DNA from 2 places in the Cytobacillus sp. OWB-43 genome. Region 1 is predicted to be linked to the other one. Evidence: riboswitches for the same ligand, from Rfam matches in the RefSeq annotation. Region 1 holds a riboswitch; the other holds the start of a gene.
What was found. A riboswitch is a leader RNA that binds a small molecule or an ion and turns the genes downstream of it on or off. The one in region 1 is predicted to bind S-adenosylmethionine.

Region 1 (3,419 bases):
CTGGTCTATCCATACCCCATTCCTCCTCTTTCCGTTCGTCTTTTTAATACATACGAAGGAAAGATAAAAAGGTTTCATCCATTAGATAATCAAAGGCAACTAGTTCATACAGGGAATTACGCGATGGCTCTATCCCCCTTTTCATGAAAGGAAACAGGCGCGTCGTAATGGTAAGATATCAGTGTTGATGGCTCTGTTTGAGAAAAATATTGTCATTCATACTGTATGAGGTGAATCGCCTGAGACATGCGATCAACAAAGTATATGGTAAAGGAATAAAGAATGGTTCTTTGATAAGCAGTTTAACTTCACACTTTTCACCCTTTATAATGCAAATCGTAATAAACCTACGTACATTGTTTTAACGCTTGCGTGATATCAGCCATCACATCTACAGGATCCTCTAAGCCAACAGAAAGGCGGATCATTTCGGGACTCACACCCGCCTCCGCTTGTTGTCCAGGTGAAAGACGAGCATGTGTTGTACTCGCTGGATGAATAATGAGCGTTTTCGCGTCACCAACATTTGCTAAATGTGATACCAGCTTTAGTGAGTTGATAAACCTTTTAGCTGTACTGATTCCCCCTTTGATGCCAAATGTAAAGATTGCACCTGCCCCACTCGGAAAATACTTTTTCCCGAGATGATATTGTGGATGGCTTTCTAACCCAGGGTAGTTCACCCAAGAAATATGAGGTAACTCTCCTAACCGTTTAGCCAAAACTTGTGCATTAGCGACTTGCTTTTCTACTCTGACACTTAATGACTCCAGACCTTGAATAAATAACCAGCTATTGAAGGCAGACAGCGTTGCCCCTAAGTCATGGCCAAGTTCAAATCTTGCTTTAAGAATAAAAGCTTTTTCCCTAGAAATTTCAACATAGCTGCGATTACCAATAGCAGGCTTTTTCTCATTAAAGGAAGGAAATCTTTCGTTACTCCATTCGAATCTTCCTCCATCTACAATCACCCCACCGATTGCCGTACCATGTCCACCAATAAATTTAGTTGCTGAATGAACGACTATATCCGCGCCAAATGCAAGTGGTTTTAGTAAAAATGGCGTAGTAAATGTATTATCTACTACTAATGGTAGGCCGTGACGTTTCGCTATCTCACTTAACTTTTCTAAATGGGCTACCTCCATATTCGGGTTGCCAATTGTCTCTGTGAAAATCGCCTTTGTCCTTTTATTAATTTTTCCTTCTAAAGATGTAAAGTCCGTCCCATCAACAAAATGAACATTGATACCGAATTTACTAAACGTTTCTGCAAATAAATGGTAGGTACCACCATAAAGAGCCTGTGTAGAAACTATCTCATCGCCTGCTCTTGCAAGTGTTAAAAGGGCAATGGAAATCGCTGCTTGCCCAGATGAAACAGCAAATGAGGCTACGCCACCTTCTAACTGTGCCATTCTCTCCTCAAACACTGCATTGGTTGGATTTGCATTCCTTGAATAAATAAAGCCAGGCTCTTGCATCTGAAATAAGCTTGCTGCATGATCGGTATCTTCAAACACATAGGATGAAGTCATGTATATTGGTACGGCTCTCGACTTTGTAACAGGATCTGGCACTTGCCCCCCATGAAGCGCTATTGTATCAAACTGGTGATGATTCATTTTTCATTCTCCTCTCACATTTCACTTATAATAAACAAACTCGACTCGGAACCATCTATCAGTGATGAGCTTTTGAATATGCCAGCACAATGGTTGTTTTTTCATAAATTGAATTTGAAACATCAATTTTTTATGTCCAACACCTTTTTTCAAGAGCAGAAAAAAGACCACTTTCAATAAAAAGAGATTGTACTCTTCCATCGAAAGCCGCCTTTAGTCGTCTAATCGGCATAGATAAAGCCCCTCTTGCTAAAGAAGAGGGGCTCACGATATATCGCCATATCCTCAACTTATCTATCTTGGAATTAGCACCGTTACCTAGTTTTGGTCGGTTGCTGAGGCTTCAAAGGGCCAGTCCCTCCACCTCTCTTGATAAATTGAATTTTTTAAATTTTAAGAGTCATTAATTATTAATCAGAATAACCTTATCATCCGGCGCTGTCAACAGCTTTTTATAATAAATCTTTTATGCAGCACAAAGTCTTTCTTTTGCCTTTATTACTGACACCCAATATTCAACTGGAGATACAAAGGATTGCAAATAATTCAGCTCTTTATTATACATAAGAGCCTCCACTAAAAGATAAACAGACGTATCATTTAAATCGTTAACAATCATATCAAGCAAAGTTGCTTTCATATTCATAATATCTTCATAATCATCGATGATAGCTAACTTATCATCTAAATATGAAAGAAAAGCTTGTAAATGAACAACCTCTTCTTGTAATTCCTTCCACCCTTTATCCTCAGCTAATACGTTTACATAATTAACAAATTGATTGTACTCTTCATGACTATCTCTTTTAATTTTCTCTGCTAATATATCAAAAAATACATGATTGGACATATCCTTGCTGTTCACTATTAGAGCACCACCTTTACTATTTATATAAAATTATAGACCTTCTCTTTTAAATATTCAATAAAATCACATGAAACTATTTTCAATTAAGGAGTCGGGTGGTGTGTAGTTTTAGTCTAAATTAAACCAAGTAGCTGGGATATAAGGGGGATACAATAATTTCTAATTTTTCTTACGCATTTGAATGAAAGGTGAAATCACCCTTCCACTACTAGATGCATATCCAGCTATTTATGTAAGCTTTGTTTTGCCCTTTTACCCGGCTCATACTTCAATTTGATTCTTTGTTAGCCTTGTTCCTCTCTTTTACATGGCTCATACTTCAATTTGATTCTTTGTTAGCTTCGTTTCTCTCTTTTACATGGCTCATACTTCGATTTGCTTCTTTTTAGCTTCGTTTTGCTCTTTTACATGGACCATAACTAAATCTCTTTTAGCTATGGCAAATAACTTTCCCTTCGATGCAACCGCCTCATATAGAGTAGGATTCAATCATTCAGCCCCTCGCTCGATAGCCAAATTGTGCAGAGATTTCTTTTCCTACTTTTATAATAGATTGACTTTTATCTGCAGAGGGGTCTTTTGGAATCGACTCTGAGAAACCAACTACTGTTATCGCACTTAATAATTCTTGATTGTAATTAAAGATTGGTATAGACACAGAAGATACAGTAGGAATCAAAGGCTCCTTAGCAAAGGCAATCCGTTCCTGCCTTACGCGGTTGATTTCTTCTACCGCATTCCCTTTTCCTTCTTTCCCCATAACCTTAATCCAATCTTTAGTTGTTGCTGAATCAAGGAAGCTCTCGAATATTTTCCCAGTCGATGAAAGCGGTGGTAAAAGTGAACCGAGCTGTGCACCAATATTATAGGCATGTCCCGGGTTCCATATTTTCGAGATAATTGGACCATTATATGTCCACGTAGTT
Region 2 (3,419 bases), on a different contig from region 1:
TACATGGGGATAGTGTCGATTGCTTCAATTATTCTTTACTTTTTAGTTTATGGACGAACCGAACATAATGGGAGTAAACAGACACATCAAACAGCATCAATGTAAAATAAGGTCTGCTATAATGAAAGAAGAGACTCCACGTAATGGAAGTCTCTTCTTTCTAATTAAAATGGTTTATTCGGTTCATATGTCGGTTGTTGATTCGTCACTTCATACTCATAACTTTTCTCCATTGCTGCTTGTACTTCTTCTGACTGTTCTAATTCTGTATCCATTTGATTGTATTGTTGAGCTTCATTTTGAGCAGCAATAATTTTCTCATCCACTTGATTATCATACTTTTTTTCCATTGCTTTCACTCCCCTTTTATAAGATGTCTCGCCTATTTTCCCCCTCAAAAAAACGATTTATACAAAATAATAAAAAAGGAGACTGTTCCATGAAGGAATTAATTAAAAACCATCTCCCGCATCTTCAGGAAATACAGATTGAAAGCAATCATTCTGGTTGGGATCATCATATTTATATTGTTAATCAAACATATGTCATCCGAATACCAAAAACAAAACAAGTATTAGTGAAAATAAAAAAGGAAATAAAGCTACTTCACCAGCTCTCATATCTTTCTTCCATTATTGAAATACCAAATTATCTTCCATTTTATAATAAAGACGGACAAATGATTGGTGTTTTTTACCACTTCATTAAAGGACAAGCATTATCTCATTCATTGATTACTCCTCCTTTATATGAAGCCAAGCGGTTAGGAACATTTCTTACAGAATTACATCGTCTGGATATAGATGAAGCAAAGAAATGTAATATAGAAGAACTACATAGTGAAAATTATTGGGCGCAATTACATCAAGCCCTGATTAAAAAAATATTTCCGTTCTTAAAAGACGCAGAAAAAGAAGAAATTGATAAAATGTTTTTAGCGGTGTCAAAATTTAAAGAAGCAAAAGTGGTGATTCATGGTGATCTAACAAGTGCCAATATCCTTTATCATCCAAGCAAAAAGGAAATATCAGGAATTATAGACTTTACAGATACGCAAATAGGGGACCCGGCGTTTGACTTTGCAGGGCTATATTGGGATTTCAGAGATCAATTCACCAAAGAAGCTCTCGCATCTTATCAAACAAAATTCAATAAAGATGAAATGTATAGAAGAGTCACTTCCTTTTACGGCTTACAACCAATATTTCACAAATGGTTGAAAAACGTCAATGACCAGGATGAAAAAGTTGTTCGACAATCCATAAGTACAGGAATGACCAAAATACAAATTATGCACAGATAAGTTTAACAGTATTCTACAACTATTATTAGAAACCGGACAAATCCATATAATTTTGTCCGGTTTCTTGCTTATTATTACTTCGTTATTCCATCCACGCTGGCTTTCCAAATCCTTGAAACTCTTCGTCGATAATTTTTTCAAATTCTGCAGACTCGACCACTTCTTTTAAGTCTTTCGCATATTGTTTATCTTCAAAGTCTGCTTTAACTGCAACCACGTTGCGATAATCATCAAGCATATTTTCTAGTGCTAATGCACTTAATAAGTCCATATCGGCTGCCAACGCAAAGTTACCAGGAACTGCAGCAAGATCCACACCCTCAAGAGATCTTGGTAATTGTCCTGCTTCAATCGGTTGAAAAACTAAATTCTTTTTATTCTCCTTCACATCTTTTTCAGATACTGTTAGTGGATCGGCGTTTTCATCAATCGTAATTAGACCTTCGTCATTTAACGTATTTAAAGCGCGTGCTGCATTCGTTGGGTCATTTGGAATAGCAATGGTTGCACCGTCTTTAATCTCATCAATTGAATTAAACACATTCGAGTAAATCCCCATTGGGGCTGTTGGTACAATAATTAATGGTGCTAAGTCCATGTTATTTTCTTTCTCAAAATTCTCCAAGTAAATTGTATGTTGGAAAAGGTTAGCTTGTATATCATCTTCATTTAAAGCTTTGTTAGGTTGGATATAATCGCTAAACTCTACGACAGTTACTTTATATCCTTTTTCCTCTAGACCAGGTACAATAGCTTTTTTCAACATATCACTATAAGGACCGGCAGTAGCACCAATTTTTAGTTCTTTCGTTTCATCCACCTTTTCTCCACTCGTGTCTGAACCTCCGCCACATGCTGTTAGTAAACAAACAGTTGCAATGAATAAAACAATTAGCCACTTTCTCATTATGTTTCCTCCCCATAGCTGTAACCAGAATTTTAACCAATAAAAAAAGCCACTATTCATCATCTGAAAGAGGCATTGGTTTTATTCCGCCTTATCTTTCAGAATGAATGGATATCATTCTGCAGGAATTGGCACCTTCCCAATATTGGGGGTTGCCGGACGTCATAGGGCCTAGTCCCTCAGTCTCTCTGGATAAGCTTTTCATTTAATTTTTATGATATGATATTACTACTCTCTTTTATTTTTGTCAATGTTCGAAATAATGCTACATCCAATCTCCCAAGAAAATGGGTTTAGTGATCCAACTACCTTTCCTTTATTCTTTTAAAACAAAAAAGGAAATCGAATATTTCCTTTTATATAAAATTAACTGGACAATTTGTCTTTTTGGTTATAAAATGCGTTCGTATATAGATTAAATGAATGAAGGTGGATTAAAATGGAATTATCGCATCGTTTGAAGCAATTACCTCAACAATTTTTTGCTTCCCTTGTTCAAAAAGTTGCTGCTGCAAAACTTGAAGGCAGAGATGTTATTAACCTAGGACAAGGCAATCCCGACCAGCCAACACCTGCACATATTGTACAATCACTTCAGCAAGCTGCAGAAGACCCAATGACACATAAATATTCTCCTTTTAGAGGAATTAATGAATTAAAGAAGGCCGCCGCTTCCTTTTATGCGCGTGAATATGGGGTAGAAATTGAGCCTGAAAAAGAAGTAGCTATCCTTTTTGGCGCAAAAGCAGGTTTAGTAGAAATTCCATTATGCCTACTCAATGAGGGAGATTTAATGCTCTTACCAGATCCAGGTTACCCTGATTATGAATCTGGTGCGGTTTTGGCAAATGTAAATTACGAAACCTTTCCTTTAAAAGAAGCAAATCAGTTTCTACCTGATTACTCGCAATTTACAGAAAAACAAAAAAAGGATGCCCGCCTACTATTTTTGAATTATCCTAATAATCCAACAGGCGCGACAGCTGATTCCACATTTTTTGAAGAAACTGTTGCTTTTGCTAAGGAAAACAACATTACCATCTTGCATGATTTTGCTTATGGTGCTATCGGCTTTGATGGAAAGAAACCTGAAAGTTTCTTAGCCACAGCCGGAGCGAAAGACGTTGGTATTGAAATGTATACATTATCAAAAACATATAATATGGCTGGGTGGAGAATTGGATTTGCAGTTGGAAATGAACAAATCAT

Region 2: linked by a shared signal. The riboswitch ahead of U9M49_RS13475 (MetQ/NlpA family ABC transporter substrate-binding protein) and the one ahead of U9M49_RS17545 (O-acetylhomoserine aminocarboxypropyltransferase/cysteine synthase family protein) in region 1 are both predicted to bind S-adenosylmethionine.

What each region holds. Positions count from the first base shown of each region.
Region 1 covers NZ_JAYEFF010000005.1:154,703-158,121, reverse strand. The annotation lists gene U9M49_RS17550 (DUF1648 domain-containing protein) at 1-13, opposite strand, end outside; gene U9M49_RS17545 (O-acetylhomoserine aminocarboxypropyltransferase/cysteine synthase family protein) at 348-1,625, opposite strand; SAM riboswitch class I at 1,913-2,004, opposite strand; gene U9M49_RS17540 (hypothetical protein) at 2,092-2,490, opposite strand; gene U9M49_RS17535 (hypothetical protein) at 2,857-2,982, opposite strand; gene U9M49_RS17530 (IclR family transcriptional regulator) at 2,987-3,419, opposite strand, start outside.
Region 2 covers NZ_JAYEFF010000003.1:161,831-165,249, reverse strand. The annotation lists gene U9M49_RS13490 (MFS transporter) at 1-105, shown strand, start outside; gene U9M49_RS13485 (hypothetical protein) at 165-350, opposite strand; gene U9M49_RS13480 (aminoglycoside phosphotransferase family protein) at 440-1,303, shown strand; gene U9M49_RS13475 (MetQ/NlpA family ABC transporter substrate-binding protein) at 1,386-2,210, opposite strand; SAM riboswitch class I at 2,299-2,409, opposite strand; gene U9M49_RS13470 (pyridoxal phosphate-dependent aminotransferase) at 2,650-3,419, shown strand, end outside.